One region of the Streptomyces sp. NPDC048295 genome, then DNA from elsewhere that is predicted to be linked to it. Evidence: riboswitches for the same ligand, from Rfam matches in the RefSeq annotation. Region 1 holds a riboswitch; the other holds the start of a gene.
What was found. A riboswitch is a leader RNA that binds a small molecule or an ion and turns the genes downstream of it on or off. The one in region 1 is predicted to bind cobalamin.

Region 1 (8,984 bases):
TGATCTCCACCGCGCTCACGATGACCGCGTACAAGCTGTGGCAGCGTGACCAGCGCGCCCGCAAGGGAGGTGAGCCGGCGTGAAGGACGGCGTGAACGGCGTCGCGCTCGGCGTCTTCATCTTCTTCTTCGTGGCCGTCACGGTCATGGGCTTCCTGGCGGCGCGCTGGCGCAAGGCCGAGAACGAGGCGAGCCTCGACGAATGGGGCCTGGGCGGACGGTCGTTCGGCACCTGGGTCACCTGGTTCCTGCTCGGCGGCGACCTGTACACCGCGTACACCTTCGTCGCCGTTCCGGCGGCGATCTACGCGGCGGGCGCGGCCGGCTTCTTCGCCGTGCCGTACACCATCCTGGTGTACCCGCTGATCTTCACCTTCCTGCCGCGGCTCTGGTCGGTCTCGCACAAGCACGGGTACGTCACCACCTCGGACTTCGTGCGCGGGCGCTTCGGCTCGAAGGGCCTGTCGCTGGCGGTCGCCGTCACGGGCATCCTCGCCACGATGCCGTACATCGCGCTCCAGCTCGTCGGCATCCAGGCGGTGCTGGACGTGATGGGCGTCGGCGGCGGCGAGAACACCCACTGGTTCGTCAAGGACCTGCCGCTGCTGATCGCGTTCGCGGTGCTCGCCGCGTACACCTACTCGTCCGGGCTGCGGGCACCCGCGCTGATCGCCTTCGTCAAGGACGGGCTGATCTACCTGGTCATCGCGGTGGCGATCATCTACATCCCGATCAAGCTGGGCGGCTTCGACGACATCTTCGCCAAGGCGGGCGAGGCGTTCTCGCAGACCAACCCGGCCACCGGCAAACCGCGTGGCGCGCTCGCGCCGGGCGAGGCGGGCCAGTGGGGTTACGCCACCCTGGCGCTGGGCTCGGCGCTGGCGCTGTTCATGTATCCGCACTCGATCACGGCGACGCTCTCCAGCCGCAGCCGCAACGTGATCCGGCGCAACACCACGATCCTGCCGCTGTACTCGCTGATGCTGGGTCTGCTGGCGCTGCTCGGCTTCATGGCCATCGCCGCCGGGATCAAGGTGGACAACGGGCAGCTGGCCATCCCGCAGCTGTTCGAGACCATGTTCCCGGACTGGTTCGCGGGCGTCGCGTTCGCCGCCATCGGCATCGGCGCGCTGGTGCCCGCCGCGATCATGTCGATCGCCGCGGCGAACCTCTTCACCCGCAACATCTACAAGGACTTCCTGAAGCCGGACGCGACCCCGGAACAGGAGACCAAGGTCTCCAAGCTGGTCTCGCTGCTGGTCAAGGTCGGCGCGCTCGCCTTCGTCCTCACGATGGACAAGACGGTCGCGATCAACTTCCAGCTGCTCGGCGGCATCTGGATCCTCCAGACGATGCCGGCCCTGGTCGGCGGCCTGTTCACCCGCTGGTTCCACCGCTGGGCGCTGCTCGCGGGCTGGGCGGTCGGCATGGTGTACGGGACGGTGGCCGCGTACGGGGTCGCCTCGCCGACCCAGAAGCACTTCGGCGGCTCGTCCGCGGAGATCCCCGGCATCGGCGAGATCGGCTACATCGGCCTCACCGCGTTCGTGCTGAACGTGGTCGTGACGGTGGTGCTGACCTTCGTCCTGAACGCCATGAAGGCGCCCGCCGGGATCGACGAGACCTCCCCGGCCGACTACACCGCCGACGCGGGCGACCCGGGCGTCGAGAAGGAACTCCCGCCGGCCACGGCGGGGGCGCCGGGCGGCCACTGACGACCCGCGCCCACGGCCCGTCGACGGCCCGTCGAGCCCCCTCCAGCGGGGCGCGGCGGGCCGTCGGCGTGATCGGGTCGGCCGGCCCGGGAAAGGGCCTTACGGCTCGTTCTGTGGGCCCGACCCGGTCGGTGCGACACAACATGTGGGGGCTGCCTCATCGGGCAGCCCCCACATGTATGCTCTTCCTCGCTGTCGCCGCAGGGGAATCCGGTGCGAATCCGGAACTGTCCCGCAACGGTGTATTCAGTGCGCTTTTGTGCACCCCCGAGTCAGTCCGATGACCTGCCGGCAGCGCATCCGGCTCGACCGAACCGGATGCCCAGACGTCCGGGCCTCGCGGTTGGGCCGGTGGACGCCGTGCGGAGCGCTGCCCTGCCCCGGGTCTGCGCGTCCGCAGGGCTGCCCCGTTCCCCGCCGGCCCCGAGCCGAGCGAGGGAGAGCACCACGTGACCATCGCGCCAGCCGATCCGGCTTCAGTCGCCGCGTCCGCAGCAGCCGAGTCCGAGGCAGTCGCACAGGACGGACCGGGGACCGCGCTGCTGCGGACCCTGACCGCCCTCACCGCCGATCTGCCCGACACCGACCCCGGCCGGGTCGCCGCCGCCGCGCTGCGCGGCCGCAGCGCCCGGGCGGACGAGGCGGAGCTGCGTTCACTGGCCACCGAGGCCGCCGCGGGCCTGATCTCCGAGGACCCCGCCTACTCCCGGCTCGCCGCCCGGCTCCTGACCCTCACCATCGCGGACGAGGCGGCCGGCCAGGGCGCGGTCTCCTTCTCCGCCTCGGTCGCCGTCGGGCACCGCGAGGGCCTGATCGCCGACCGTACCGCCGGGTTCGTCGCCCGCCACGCGGCCGCCCTCGACGCGCTGGTGGAGCGTTCGCTCGCCGACGGCGCGGACGACCGCTTCGGCTACTTCGGACTGCGGACCCTGCACAGCCGCTATCTGCTGCGCCACCCGCACACCCGCCAGGTCGTCGAGACGCCCCAGCACTTCATGCTGCGGGTCGCGTCCGGGCTCGCCGAGGACGACTCGCAGCGCGCCGTGGACGAAGTGGCGGCGCTGTACGGGCTGATGAGCCGGCTCGACTACCTCCCCTCCTCCCCCACGCTCTTCAACTCCGGCACCCGGCACCCGCAGATGTCCTCCTGCTATCTGCTGGACTCCCCGCTGGACGAGCTCGACTCGATCTACGACCGCTACCACCAGGTGGCCCGGCTCTCCAAGCACGCGGGCGGCATCGGCCTTTCGTACTCCCGCATCCGCTCGCGCGGTTCGCTGATCCGCGGCACCAACGGGCACTCCAACGGCATCGTGCCGTTCCTGAAGACGCTCGACGCCTCCGTCGCCGCGGTCAACCAGGGGGGCCGCCGCAAGGGCGCCGCCGCCGTCTACCTGGAGACCTGGCACGCGGACATCGAGGAGTTCCTGGAGCTGCGCGACAACACGGGCGAGGACCAGCGGCGTACGCACAACCTCAACCTGGCGCACTGGATCCCGGACGAGTTCATGCGCCGGGTCGACGCGGACGGCGACTGGTCGCTGTTCTCGCCCGCCGACGTACCCGGCCTCGTCGACCTGTGGGGCGACGAGTTCGACGCCGCGTACCGGGCCGCCGAGGCCCAGGGGCTGGCCCGCAAGTCGATCCCGGCCCGCGAGCTGTACGGCCGGATGATGCGCACCCTCGCGCAGACCGGCCAGGGCTGGATGACGTTCAAGGACGCCTCCAACCGGACCGCGAACCAGACCGCCGAGCCGGGCACCGTCGTCCACTCCTCGAACCTGTGCACCGAGATCCTCGAAGTCACCGACGACGGCGAGACGGCGGTCTGCAACCTGGGCTCGGTCAACCTCGGCGCGTTCGTCGCCGACGACTCCATCGACTGGGAGCGTCTGGACGCCACCGTCCGCACCGCCGTGACCTTCCTGGACCGGGTCGTCGACATCAACTTCTACCCGACCGAGCAGGCCGGCCGCTCCAACGCGAAGTGGCGCCCGGTGGGTCTGGGCGCCATGGGCCTCCAGGACGTCTTCTTCAAGCTGCGGCTGCCCTTCGACTCCCCCGAGGCCCGCGCGCTCTCCACGAAGATCTCCGAGCGGATCATGCTCGCCGCGTACGAGTCGTCCTGCGAGCTCGCCGAGCGGTCCGGACCGCTGCCCGCCTGGTCGCAGACGCGGGCGGCGCGCGGTGTGCTGCACCCCGACCACTACGACACCGAGCTGAACTGGCCCGAGCGGTGGGAGGCGCTGCGCGCCCGCGTCGCGAAGAGCGGGATGCGCAACTCGCTGCTGCTCGCCATCGCGCCGACGGCGACGATCGCCTCGATCGCGGGGGTCTACGAGTGCATCGAGCCGCAGGTCTCCAACCTCTTCAAGCGCGAGACGCTCAGCGGTGAGTTCCTCCAGGTCAACGCGTATCTGGTCGATGAGCTGAAGCAGCTCGGGGTGTGGGACGCGCGGACCCGTGAGGCGCTGCGCGACGCCAGCGGCTCGGTGCAGGGCTTCGCCTGGATCCCGGAGGAGGTACGGGCGCTGTACCGCACTGCGTGGGAGATCCCGCAGCGCGGTCTGATCGACATGGCGGCGGCCCGTACGCCGTTCCTGGACCAGAGCCAGTCGCTGAACCTGTTCCTGGAGACGCCGACGATCGGCAAGCTCTCCTCGATGTACGCGTACGCCTGGAAGCAGGGGCTGAAGACGACGTACTACCTGCGCTCGCGCCCGGCGACCCGGATCGCCCGTGCCGCCTCCGGCCAGGCCGCGACCGCCGCCCCCATTCCCGTACAGCAGGCTTCGGCGCCCGACGCGGACGCGATCGCCTGCTCCCTCGAAAACCCCGAGTCCTGCGAGGCCTGCCAGTAATGAGCACCACCAACTCCGAGAAGAACCTGCTCGACCCGGGCTTCGAACTGACCCTGCGGCCCATGCGCTACCCGGACTTCTACGAGCGCTACCGCGACGCGATCAAGAACACCTGGACGGTGGAGGAGGTCGACCTGCACTCCGACGTCGCCGACCTCGCCAAGCTGTCCCCCGGCGAGCAGCACATGATCGGCCGGCTGGTCGCGTTCTTCGCGACGGGCGACTCGATCGTCTCCAACAACCTCGTGCTGACGCTGTACAAGCACATCAACTCCCCCGAGGCGCGGCTGTACCTGTCGCGGCAGCTCTTCGAGGAGGCCGTGCACGTCCAGTTCTATCTGACGCTGCTGGACACCTATCTGCCCGACCCGGAGGACCGCGCCGCCGCGTTCGACGCGGTCGAGGAGATCCCCTCCATCCGTGAGAAGGCGCAGTTCTGCTTCAAGTGGATGGACTCGGTCGAGAAGATCGAGCGGCTGGAGACGAAGGCCGACCGCCGCCGGTTCCTGCTGAACCTGATCTGCTTCGCGGCGTGCATCGAGGGGCTGTTCTTCTACGGCGCGTTCGCCTACGTCTACTGGTTCCGCTCGCGGGGTCTGCTGCACGGTCTCGCCACGGGCACCAACTGGGTGTTCCGTGACGAGACGATGCACATGAACTTCGCGTTCGAGGTCGTGGACACCGTCCGCAAGGAGGAGCCGGACCTCTTCGACGACGAGCTCCAGCAGCAGGTCACCGACATGCTGAAGGAGGCCGTGGCCGCGGAGCTGCAGTTCGGCCGCGATCTGTGCGGCGACGGGCTGCCCGGCATGAACACCGAGTCGATGCGGCAGTACCTGGAGTGCGTCGCCGACCAGCGGCTCACCCGGCTGGGCTTCCCGGCGATCTACGGCTCCGAGAACCCGTTCTCGTTCATGGAGCTCCAGGGCGTGCAGGAGCTGACGAACTTCTTCGAGCGCCGGCCGTCCGCGTACCAGGTGGCGGTGGAGGGCTCGGTCGCCTTCGACGACGACTTCTAGTCCGTAGGGCCTAGATCCTGGCCCAGCTTCCGAGGTGGGGGCGCCGCGCAGCCGTGACCGGCCGCGCGGCGTCCGCCGTTTCCGGGGGTCCGTCGCTCCTGGCCCGTTCCGCGGCGCGCAGCTCGCGGTCGATGCGGCGCTCGCGGGCGAGCCCGGCGAGGGCGGGCAGCAGGACGAGGGCGATAAGTGCGGCTATGCCCAGGACGTTCTGGAATGTGTTCATGGCTCTACTCTCGTCCGCGCGGACGGATCGCGGCAGTGGCAGGACTGTCATGGAGCATCGAATTACTGCCACACTGGCGCCATGCTGAAAAATGTCGCCGTTCTGCTGCTCGACGAGGTCCACCCCTTCGAACTGGGCGTGCTGTGCGAGGTGTTCGGACTCGACCGCAGCGACCAGGGCCTGCCGGTCCACGACTTCGCCGTGGTCTCCGCCGAGGGCCCGGTGCTCCGGACCCACGCCGGCTTCACCATCAGTACGCCGTACGGCCTCGACCGCCTGGAGGAGGCCGACCTCATCGCCGTGCCGGCCGGCAGCCACTTCGCGGACCGGGAGTACCCCGAAGAGGCCCTCGACGCCCTGCGCCGGGCCGTGGACCGGGGTGCCCGGGTGATGAGTGTCTGCTCCGGCGCGTACGTCCTCGGCGCGGCCGGACTGCTGGACGGGCGCCGCTGCACCACCCACTGGCGCCACGCCGCGGAGCTGGCCCGCCGCTACCCGCGGGCCGTCGTCGAGCCCGATGTGCTGTACGTGGACGAGGGCCAGGTCATCAGCTCGGCGGGCACGGCGGCCGGGATCGACGCCTGTCTGCACCTGATCCGGCAGGAGTACGGCCCCGACGCCGCGAACGCGCTCGCCCGCCGCATGGTGGTGCCGCCGCACCGGGACGGCGGCCAGGCCCAGTACATCGAGCGGCCGCTGCCCCGCACCCCCTGCGACACCGTCGGCGAGACGCTCGTCTGGATGGAGCGCCACCTCGACCAGGAGATGACCGTCGAGCAGCTCGCCGCCCAGGCACACATGTCGCCGCGCACCTTCGCCCGACGCTTCCAGCAGGAGACGGGTACCACTCCGTACCGCTGGCTGCTGCGCCAGCGGGTGCTACTGGCCCAGCATCTGCTGGAGACATCCGATGACACCGTGGATACGATCGCCGGGCGCACCGGCTTCGGGACCGCCGCCGCACTGCGCCACCAGTTCGTACGCTCCCTGGGCACCACGCCGAACGCGTACCGCCGCACCTTCCGCGGTCCAGGCGCTATCGTCGAAGCGGCCTGAGCCGCAGCAGATCTGACGTCGGATCAATCGTCCAACCGCTCGCCACTCCCGTCCATGGACCGCGGCCCGGCCGGCCCAGCAGGGTCGGTCGCATGGACATACGGAAGACAGGACGAAGGACCGGGCGAAGGACCACAGGGGCCGTGGTGGCCGCGCTCACCGCCGCGCTGCTGCCCTGGCAGAGCGCCTCGGCCGAGACCACCCCCGCCGCAGCGCCCCCGCCCGAAGTGCTGCCCTCGCTGCGGCAGTGGCAGCCCGGGGAGGGCGAGTTCACCCTGACCGACCGGGCGCGGATCGTGCTGGAGGGCGTGCGCGACAGCCGTACGACCGCCGACGCGCGCCGTTTCGCCGGTGAGCTGGCCACCGGGCGGGCCTCGGTGTCCCGGGGCCTCGCGGCGGCCCGTCCCGGCGATGTCGTGCTGCGCCAGGACCCGTCCCTGAAGGGATCGTTGGGCGCGGAGGGCTACCGGCTCGATGTCGGCGACCGGGTCACGGTCACGGCCGCGACCTCCACCGGTGTCTTCTACGGCTCCCGGACGGTCCTCCAGCTGCTGAACGACGACGGCAGGGCCGCGCGCGGTTCGGCCACCGACGTGCCGGCGTACCGGGAGCGCGGTGTGGGCGTCTGCGCCTGCTACATCAACGTGTCGCTCCCGTGGTTCGAGCGGCTGATGAAGGACATGGCGTCCCAGAAGCTCAACCAGCTGTGGATCGAGGCCAAGGTCAGGAGCGACACCGACCCGGCGTCGGCGTTCTGGGGCTACTACACCAAGCCACAGGTACGCGCCCTGGCGGCGCTGGCGAAGAAGTACCACATCGAGCTGGTGCCGGAGATCAACTCCCCCGGCCACATGGACACCTATCTGGAGAACCACCCGGAGCTCCAGCTCAAGGACAGGAACGGGGTCTCTTCCCCACCCCGGCTCGACATCTCCCGGCCCGAGGCGCTCGCGTACTACACCTCGATGGTCGACGAGGCGCTGGAGGTGTGGGGCACCCGCTCCTGGCACATGGGCGCGGACGAGTACATGATCGGCTCCTCCTACCCGGACTATCCGCAGCTGCAGACCGCCGCGACCGCGAGGTTCGGCGCGAAGGCGACCCCCGACGACCTCTTCGTCGACTTCATCAACCAGGTCGACGAGCATGTGAGGGCCGGCGGCCGGTCGCTGCGGATCTGGAACGACGGCCTGGCGGGCAGGAACGGTGTGGTCCCGCTGAACCGTGACATCACCGTCGAGCACTGGCTGGGCGGCGGCAGCATCCAGAAGCCCTCCGCGCTGCTCGCCGAGGGCCGGCCGGTCATGAACTCCGCCTACGCGCTCTACCTGGTGCGCGGCGGCTACACCACGCGGACCCGGGAGCTCTACGAGAGCGACTGGACCCCGCTGCGCTTCGAGGGCGAGACCCTGCCCGCGACGGCGGCGAACCTCACCGGGGCCAAGATCAGCCTGTGGCCGGACAGCGCCGCGGCCGAGACCGAGAACGAGGTGGAGGCGAAGACCTTCATGCCGCTGCGGTTCCTGGCCCAGGCCACCTGGGGCGGCCCCAGGCCGAGCGCGACGTACGACGGTTTCGAGGCGCTGGCGCGGCGGATCGGCCATGCGCCGGGGTGGTCGAACACCGACCGCACCCCGCTCCCCGACGGCACGTACCGGCTGACCGCGGGCGCCAAGGGCCTCGCCCCGGGGGCGGATTCAGGAGTCTTCCTGGTCCGTGGCGGCACGGCCTCCTGGACGCTGACGGCCACCGCCGACGGGTACTACACGGTGCGCCCGGCCGGGACGGACCAGTGCCTGGACGCGGTGCGCGGCAAGAAGTACCTGGGCGCCCCGCTGGAGGTCGGGGCCGAGCTGTCGCTGGCCGGCTGCTCGGCGACGGCGCGTACGCAGCGCTGGCAGCTGGACGCCTCGGCCGGGGCGCTGACCCTGCGCAACGCCATCTCGCAGCTGCACCTGACGGAGCGGGCCGGGGACGGCGCCGCGGTCCAGACGACGGGCGGTACGCGGCTGACGGTGAAGTCCTCCTGACCGTCCCGCACAGAGGTGGGGCCCGCCGGTGCCGGCGGGCCCCACCCGTGTGTCAGATGCCGCAGTTGGGCGCGGACCAGA
Region 2 (8,984 bases), on a different contig from region 1:
GATGCAGACGAGGTTGGTGACGGCGCGGCCGGTGTCCCAGCCGAGGGAGGTGGCCAGGTCGAAGGCGATGTATCGCTGGAACTGCTCGGTGAAGGCAAGCCCCGGCAGGTAGGCGATCGAGCTGTTCGGATCGAGGGAGAAGGGCCAGAAGGAGAGGTTCAGGAGGAAGCCGAACAAGTAGCCGGAGAGCGAGCCGTAGACGGCGAGCATGAGGACTTCCCCGCGGCCGGTCGCCCTGGGAAGGAATCCGGCGAGCATGCCGACGAAGGCGCAGCCGAACATCTGGTAGGGCATCCACGGCCCCACGCCTCCGGTGATCAGCGCCGAGGCGAACAGGGAGGTGCACCCGAGGGTGAAGCCGAAGCCGGGGCCGTACACCCGGCCGGCGAGGACGAGAATGAAGAACACCGTCTCGATACCGGCCGTGCCCGCGCCGAGGGGACGGACGGCCGCGTTGACGGCGGACAACACGCCCAGCATGGCCAGCGCCTTGGAGTTGATGCCGCCCTCGGCGATCTCGGAGATCACCACACAGAGCACGATCACCAGCAGCACGCCGAAGATCAGCAGCGGGGTGTAGTTCGAGCCGAACTTCCCGGGCGCCACGAGGAACGGCCAGAAGAACGCGACGACGCCCAGGAAGGCGGCCATGGCGATGACGACCCCGGCCCGGGCACGGATGCGGATGGCCGCGGCGTACGTGCTCATGAGTCGGGGTCCGTTCCGTCGGCGGCGACCGCGGTGGCCAGTTGGTCCACGGTGAGGAAGGGCAGCGGTGCGAGGATCTTCGCTGTCTGCGGGGCGAAGACGGGGGAGGCGACGATGACTTCGCCGGTGGGGCCGTCGGCCACGACGTCGCCCTCGGCCATGACCACGACTCGGTCGGCCGCCCGCGCGACGAACTCCACGTCGTGCGTGGAGATCACCACGGCCCGCCCCTCGGCGGCAAGGGCGTTCACGATGCCGATCAGCTCGCCCTTGGCCCGGTAGTCGAGACCGCGCGTGGGCTCGTCCAGCAGCAGCACCCGTGGGGCGGCGGCGAGCTGGATGGCCAGGACGAGGGCCAGTTTCTGGCCCTCGGACAGGTCACGGGGGTGGGTGGTGTCGGGGATGCCGGGGGCCAGCCGGTCCAGGACGGTGCGGGCCCGTGTCCCGTCCGCCGCGACCCCGGACTCGGAATCGGCCTGGTCGAGCTCCTGCTTGACGCTTTCCAGGTAGAGCAGGTCGGTGGGGGTCTGCGGGACCAGACCGACGAGCCGCCGGGCCGCTGCCGCCGAGACCTTCTGCGGGTCCTGTGCCTTCGGGCCGCCGGGCCCGCCCACGGCGACCGAGCCGGCTCTGCGGGGACCGGAGCCCTGGAGGGCCCAGAGCAGGGAGGACTTGCCGGAGCCGTTGCGGCCCATGAGGGCGGTGATCTCCCCGCCGCGCAGGTCGACGTCGACCTCACGCACGGCGGGGACGCCCTGGTACGACACGGTGATCCCGCGTGCGGTGAGCAGCGTCGCGCGGTCCGCGTCGGGAACGGCCCGCACTGCCGGGGGCGCGACATGGGCCAGCCGGGTGCGCAGCGGTGCTGCGGCACGGCGGGCGTCGCGGATGGAGAGGGGGAGCGGGGACCAGCCGGCGGTACGGCCGAGTTCGACGATGGGCGGTGCGATGGACGAGGTGCGGAAGATCTCGGCGGGCGGCCCCGGGACCACGCGGCCGTCGCCGGGGAGGTGGATCACGCGGTCGGCGTACTGGACGACGCGCTCCAGGCGGTGTTCGGCGAGGAGAACGGTGACGCCGAGGTCGTGGACGAGCCGGGTGACGGCGGCCAGGACCTCTTCCGCCGCGGTCGGATCGAGGGCGGAGGTGGGTTCGTCCAGGACCAGGACCCGCGGATGGGCGGTGAGGACGGAGCCGATGGCGACGCGCTGCTGCTGGCCCCCGGAGAGTTCGTGCAGGGCGCGATGGCGCAGATCGGCGAGGCCGAGCAGGTCGAGGGTCTCCTCCACTCGTTTGCGCATGGTTGCCGGAGGTACGGCCAACTGCTCCATGGCGTAGGCGAGTTCCTCCTCCACGGTGTCGGTGACGAAGCCGTCGAGGGGGTCCTGGCCGACGACGCCCACGACATCGGCGAGTTCACGGGGCGGATGGTCCGCGGTGTCCCGGCCGTCCACGGTGACGCGTCCGTGGAGGGTGCCGCCGGTGAAGTGGGGGACGAGGCCGTTGACCGTGCCCAGCAGGGTGGACTTGCCGATGCCGGTGTGGCCCACGACGAGGCAGAGTTCGCCTTCCTCGACCGTGAGGTCCACGTCCCGCAGGACGGGCTCGGCCGTGTCCTCGTACTGGACGGTGACCTGGTCGAAGGTGATCACTTGTTTTCCTCGGTGCGCTGCGTGGGGACGGCCGGTCGGACGGGTGTGTTCGGCGGCGGGGCCAGGAACCCGGCGGCGCCCGCGAGGAGGACCGCGGCGGCGGGGACGGGCGGCAGCGGCGGCCAACTGAGCGGGTAGATGGAGGGATTCAACTCCGCCGCGTCGAAGCCGATGCCGGCGAACAGGAGCAGGGCGGACAGGACCCCGCAGCCCGCGACGGCCCACTCGGCGGCCCGCCAGGGGTCCGGCCGGTAGGTCGTGCGGGTGACCCTGCGCCCGCCGAGGCGCAGGCCGGCGACACACAGCAGCCCGCCGGCCATGAGCGCGGGGAATCCGAGCAGGGCGGGTGCGGTGGCGTCGAGGAGCCCGTAGGCACCGGCACACAGGCCGCACATGCCGAGCAGCATGAGGGCACCGGTCGCGCGGCGGGAGCGCCGAGTGGCTGAGCCGGCACGGCCGTAGCCGCGGGAGTCCATGGCGGCGGCCAGCCGGAGGGAGCGCTCCAGGGCGTCTTCGAGGACGGGGACGACGATGCCGCGCAGGGCCCGCAGACCCTTGGTGCGTCCGGCCCGCAGCCGCCGGGCCCGGTGCACGCGCTGGACGCTCTGCACCAGTTGGGGCGCCACGCTGATGGAGACGGTGACGGCGACACCCAGCTCGTACAGGGCGCCCGGCAGTACGCGCAGTGCCCGCTTGGGGTTGGCGAGGGTGTTGGCGGCGCCGATGCAGCAGAGCAGACAGGCGAGGCGGAGCCCGTCGGTGGCGGCCGACAGCAACGCCTCCAGCGAGACGGGGCCGCCGAGCCGGATGCCCGCGTACCAGTCGGGGGTCGGGATGTGCGGGAGCGAGAAGAGGAAGTGGTCGTGGGGGGTGATGCCGGTGGCGAAGACGGCACGGAAGACCACACGGATCGCCACGACGGTCAGGGCCAGGTAGAGGTAGTACTTGAAGCCCTTTGCCCAGGGGGCCTCGGTCCGGCGCATGGTGATGACGTATCCGAGGACCGTGAGGACCAGGAACAGCAGCAGCGGATTGTTCGTGCGGCTGACGGCGGTGGCGAGGGCCAGGGCCCAGATCCACCAGGCGACGGGGTGCAGTGTGCGGGGCAGCCGGCGGCCGCCGGTGTCCGGCGCGAGGCCGGACGCCGGCGGCTGGGCCGTGTCCGTGGTGGTACGGCGCACGCGGCTACTCCGCACGGCGGCGCTTCGCCGCGTACCAGGCGGCACCGCCGATCAGCAGGACGAGCGCACCGGTCGCCACGGCGGGCAGGTACGAGCCCACATCGTGCTCGGCGTCGGCCGCGGGCGCCGCGTCGACGACTCTCGGGCCGGAAGCGCGCGCACCGGACGACGGTGATGCGGAGGGGGTCGGCGAGACGCTCGGAGAGGGGCTCGCCGACGCCGACGCACTCGGTGGGGCCGAGGGGCTCGGTGGTGGTGTCGACGCGGGAGGCGTCGGGTCCGCCGGGGGCGGGTTCTCCGGCTCGGGACCGGTGTTGGCGTCCGGCGGCAGCGGCGGCGCGGTGCGGGTGTCCTCGGGGACGGGCCCGCCACCGGTGGGCCTGGTGTTCTTGGCGCGCAGCTGGTCGGGAGTGACCGTGGGCCGGCCCTGGGTGCCCTCGATGTTCGTCCCACCGAAGATCCACAGATCGACGCTGCCGGGCTTCGGCTTGTAGAGCATGGCGCCCAGCTGGCTGTACTCCCAGGTGCTCTGCCCCGGGCCGGCGTGCCAGTACGACCAGTAGGCGGAGGCGGGCGGTGTCAGTACGCAGTCGTCCTGCTTCGGCGTCGGGTACTGCTTGCCGCCCTGGTGGCCGCTGTATCCGATGCGGCAGATGAAGGCGGCGCCGTCGTGGCCGGTGCCGGTGGTCCGCCAGCCGCCCTGGTTGAGGAGCTCGTACCCGGTGGTGGGAGTGGTTCCGCAGGATCGGTAGACGGGCCCGCCCCAATGGCTGAAATCCACGGCGAGCACCGCACCGGAGGATGTGGTGCACCGGCCCATCGGCTGCGGGGCGGCCCCCGCCGGAGCCGAGGTGGCGGCGAACGCCGCCGTCGTCAGCCCCAGCGCGGCTGCCGTGCGGGCCAGGGCGCGCAGCACACGACCGCTTCTCATGCCTCGCTCCCCGTGGTTCCGCGGCGGCGCCGGGCGGCGCGGGCCGTGCCCCAGCCGCCGAGCATCAGCAGCACGGCGGCGATGGCGAGGGCGAGGGTCTGCGCGCCGGTGGAGGCGAGGACGCCGCCCGAGCCCGAGTCCTCGCTCGTACCGGTACCGCCCGTCTCCTCGCCCGGGGTCACGATGGCGGGGGTGGACGGCCGGCCCGAGCCGCTGGGCGCGGGCTCCGGATCAGTGCCGTCCAGGCTGCGTGTGAGGGTGCCGAAGGAGATTCCGGTGGCGCCCCCGACGGCCTGGGCCGAGGCGCGGACGTCGGATCCGGGCTGGCCGCCCTTGACGACGTTGAACCCGCCGTCGGTGTTCTGCTGCGAGGCGAGGAACGTGCGGGCCTTGGCGATGCGGTCCGCGTACTTCGTGGCGTCCAGCGACAGCCCCTGTACCGCCAGGGCGGCGGAGTTCACGGAGTTGCCGGAGGCGCCCGGGAACCCGCCGTCCGCCAGCTGCCGGCCGGCCAGCCAGGCGAGGGCCTTGTCCACGGCCGCCTGCGAGTCGGCGTCGGGCAGCAGATCCAGGGTCATCGCGGCCATCGCGGTGGAGTCGACCTCGATGTCGCTCTTCTCGCCGATCAGGCTCGGCCAGGCGCCCGAGGGATCCTGGAGGCTCTTGAGGTAGGCGATCGGTTCGGCCGCGGCGGCCGTCTCGCCCGCGCGGACCTGGGCCATGACCCCGAGCGACTGGGAGAAGACGGACGTGGCGTAGGTGTAGTTGCCCTTGGCCGCGCAGGGCCTCGGCGTCGGTGTCTTCGCCGGGCAGATGGCCTTGGCCAGTGCGCCGATCAGGTCCTGTCCGCCGAAGTCACGGGGGTCCCGGCCCACGACCTCGGCCAGGACGGCCGCCTTGCCGATGAAGCCGCCGCCTGCGTACGTGGTGCCGATCAGGGTCCAGTCGTGGATTCCGCGTCCCTTGCCGTCCTTGCCGCCCTTGTCGAGAAAGTCGACGATGTTGCGCAGGGCGGCGTTGTCGTGGCCGGTCGCGGCGAGCGCGTAGGCACCGTCGATGGTCAGGCCGAAGTCGGCGAACCCGGAACCCTTCGCGTTCTCGTAGTAGTGACCCTGTACCAGTCGCCTGTGATCGGTGAGGTACGCGCTGCCCTTCTTCAGGTCGGGCCCGTCACCTGCCGGGGGCGTGCTCGTCGGGTCCGGGGTGGGTGTGGTCGGTGGGGTCGCCTTCCTGGCGGTGAGCGCGACCAGGTCGCTCTTGGCACCCGCGATGACCACCGGGGTGGTGGCGAACACCCGGGGGTCGGTCTCGCCCTCCTCGAAACCGAAGCCGCCCTTGGGTAGTTGCTGCTCGGAGAGCCAGGAGACACCCGCGTCGGCCCGGTCCGTGTCGCCCAGGGCGCGCAGGGCCTGTGCGGCCCAGCCGGTGGGGCCCGCGCTGCCGGTCGTCAGGTACGAGGCGGAGGGCCAGGCTCCGGTCGGGAGCTGGGACTTCTTGAGGTAGGCCCGCGCCTTCTCGACCGCCGCGCCGTGGCCGCCGGCCCGCTTGAGGGCCAGGGCGATCAGTCCGGTGGAGCTCGCGTCGCTGTCGCACCACTCGCCGGCCCTGATGAGGATGCCCGTGAAGCCACCGTCCTCGCACTGGAGTCCGGTCAGCCGGGTCACGGCGTCGGCCGGGGGTGTCACCTCACCGTTCAGCAGGGCGATGACGGCCATGGCCTGGGCGTCGGCCTGTCCCGTGGAGCGGAAGTCGCCCTTCGTGAGGCAGCCGGGGATCGTTTCGCCGTCGCCGATGTCCCTCGGGCAGACGTACTCGACGAGGTCACCGAGAAGGTCGTGGCCGCCGAAGTCGCGCGGGTCCTTGCCGGTGGCCTCGGCCACGAGTGCCAGACGCGCGGCGGCCGAGGCATCGGGAATCCCGTCCTTGCCGGCCGGGTAGGCGTACGTGTCCGTCTGCGCGGGTGAAGCGAGGAACGAAGCGGCCTTCTGCGCCACCGGGCTCTTCGGGTCGGCGGCGGCCAGGGCGTAGACGACCTCGGTGGTGAGCATGTGGTCCGGCGCGGTGGCGCCCTCGTCGACGACCCGTTCCTCGTCCGTCAGCATCCCGGTGAGCCAGCGGGTGGCGGCAGCCACGTCGACCGGGGCCGGAGGCCTGGTCGGGCCCGTGGGATCGGTGGGTTCCGTGGTGGGGACACCGCTCCTGGCCCGTACGTCGTCGGGGGAGAAGGTGGGCTTGCCCGTGGTGCCGCCGACATCGGTGCCGCCGAACACCCAGGCGTCCACGTCACCGGCCCCGGGGGTACGGGACATGGCGCCGAGGGGGCTGTAGGTCCAGCTCTTCTGCCCGGGGGAGGCGATCCAGTACGACCAGTACGCGGTGGCCTGCGGGGTGAGGACGCAGTCCTCCTTGGCCGGGGTCGGGTACTCCGTACCGGAGTCGAAGGAGCCGTTGCCTATGCGGCAGATGAATCCGTCGCCGTCGTGGACGGTACCGGTGGTTCTGAACCCTCCCTCGTGCAGCAGCTCGTAGCCGGTGGTGGGCGTGGTGTCGCAGCCGCGCACCACCGGCCCGCCGAAGGGGCCGAAATCCACGGCGACAATGGCCCCGGTCGTGGCGGTGCACTCCTCGACGGGGTCGGCGTTCGCCGGTGACGCTGTGAAGAACGCCACTCCGGCACCGAGAGTCAAGAACGAGGCGGTCAGCAGGGACAGCAGACGCTGTCTCCTGCCTGTCCGCCGTTCCGGCTGCTGTTCGGTCCTCACCGCGGCCCCCTCGTCAATGCCGGGCGGCTGCGTACGTGGCGATTGACCCCCCACCGGGCTGCTGCGCCATGGGGAGGTTGGACGACCACGCCGTAGTCCGCGACGGCGTTCCTCGTGCTCTGTCCCAGCGCCAGGCATTCCGGCTCACCCGGAACGAGCCCGGGTCCACGGTTGCGGGTCAGCGCCGGAATTCGACCGGCTTCCCCTGCTGCTGAGTGCGTGTCAGCCGGAGTGCAACACGGATGCGGTCGGGCCGTCAAGGTGGTGTGTGCCTCACCGGACGGTTCCCGGACATCCGGGAACGGCACCTGTCCGGACGTCTGGCGGACCGCCCGGCCCCTCGGGTAGCGTCCTGGGCTGCCACATGGGGGAATCCGGTGCGAAGCCGGAGCTGACGCGCAGCGGTATGGAACGGCGGGGGCCGTCTCCGAGCCCGAATGCCCATGCGGCGCAGCTACGAGAAGCCGTACCACGCGTTCCGGACGGCGGCTCCCGACCATGCCCGGCCGTGTCCCTGCACGGAGAAGTCCGGCCATGCACTGGAGGCCGGCGTCCGCCGATCCCAGGAGCAGGCCATGCCCCGTCTTCGTACGCCCCGACGCCTCGCACTCGCGCTGCCCGCAGCGTTCGGCGCCCTCGCCCTCACCACACTGCCCGCCTTCGCCACGTCCAGCCCCGCCCAGCTGGCCACGTCCAGGACGAACGGCGTCACCTACCTCAAGTCGCTCCAGGCGGCGGACGGTTCGTATGCCGGTTCCGGCCTGTCCAACGAGTGGGCGTTCAGCGCCTTCGCGGCGTCCGGCACGGCCGTCGTCGATGTCGCTCCGGGTGGCGACACCACGAAGAACGCCCGCACCGTCTACCGTGATCTGCTCTCCACGTCCGGCTGGCCCTCCGCCTCCCCCGTGGTCACCGACTACGAGCGGGGCACACTGAACGCGTACGCCGCCGGCATCGACCCGGCCCGGGTCTCGGCCTCCCGCAACCTCGTCGCCGACATCTACTCCTACTGGCAGACCGCCGAGCCCGGCTACTTCGGTCCGTCCGCAAACTTCAACGGCACCGTGTTCGCGGCCCTCGCGCTCGGCGGCGCCAGGACCCAGGCCGGCGGCACCCGCATCCCGCAGTCGCTGACCGACTCGATGGTCACGCGTATCCGGGCCAACCAGCACGTCGACGGCGGCTGGACCTACAGCAAGGCCGAAGGCGACCCCACCGCGCTCAACTCGGCGAGCGACGTCGACATGACCGGAGCGGCCATGGCCGCCCTCTGCGTCTCGGGCGTTCCCGGCACCGATGCGGGCGTCGTCAAGGCCAAGAACTTCCTCAAGGGAAAACTGGTCGCCACCACCGGCGCGTTCAACTCCCTCTACGGGGTCAACACCAGCTCCAACGGCTGGGGCGTGGCGGGGCTGAACGCCTGCGGAATCAACCCGCAGACCGGCGACTTCCTCACGGTCAACGGCAAGACGCCGATCGATTTCCTGATAGCCAACCAGTACAACCCGGGAGGCGGTTTCAAGTACCAGCCGTCCGACACCGCGCCCTCCTCCTACTCCTCGATCGACGCGCTTCGTGCGGTCGCCGGCGGAGGCTTCACGGCCGCCCCGCCGGTTCCGGTCACCCCGGGCGCCCCGCAGTGGGTCGCCCAGCCCACCTTCACCGCGGGCACCGCCACCGAACTCGCGCTGAGCGTCGACGACGGCACCGGCGGCCTCAAGGTGTGCTCGGTCTCCTTCACCCCGACCGG

Region 2: another riboswitch for cobalamin. It lies ahead of AB0D53_RS16545 (prenyltransferase/squalene oxidase repeat-containing protein); the one in region 1 lies ahead of AB0D53_RS01370 (ribonucleoside-diphosphate reductase subunit alpha).

The regions. Positions count from the first base shown of each region.
Region 1 covers NZ_JBEZLL010000001.1:312,487-321,470, forward strand. The annotation lists gene AB0D53_RS01360 (DUF3311 domain-containing protein) at 1-83, shown strand, start outside; gene mctP (monocarboxylate uptake permease MctP) at 80-1,714, shown strand; cobalamin riboswitch at 1,891-2,022, shown strand; gene AB0D53_RS01370 (ribonucleoside-diphosphate reductase subunit alpha) at 2,164-4,575, shown strand; gene AB0D53_RS01375 (ribonucleotide-diphosphate reductase subunit beta) at 4,575-5,594, shown strand; gene AB0D53_RS01380 (hypothetical protein) at 5,605-5,817, opposite strand; gene AB0D53_RS01385 (helix-turn-helix domain-containing protein) at 5,899-6,873, shown strand; gene AB0D53_RS01390 (family 20 glycosylhydrolase) at 7,017-8,903, shown strand; gene AB0D53_RS01395 (D-Ala-D-Ala carboxypeptidase family metallohydrolase) at 8,956-8,984, opposite strand, start outside.
Region 2 covers NZ_JBEZLL010000009.1:249,778-258,761, forward strand. The annotation lists gene AB0D53_RS16525 (ECF transporter S component) at 1-708, opposite strand, end outside; gene AB0D53_RS16530 (ATP-binding cassette domain-containing protein) at 705-2,360, opposite strand; gene AB0D53_RS16535 (energy-coupling factor transporter transmembrane component T) at 2,357-3,541, opposite strand; gene AB0D53_RS16540 (hypothetical protein) at 3,546-4,472, opposite strand; gene AB0D53_RS16545 (prenyltransferase/squalene oxidase repeat-containing protein) at 4,469-7,234, opposite strand; cobalamin riboswitch at 7,346-7,485, opposite strand; cobalamin riboswitch at 7,602-7,677, shown strand; gene AB0D53_RS16550 (hypothetical protein) at 7,810-8,984, shown strand, end outside.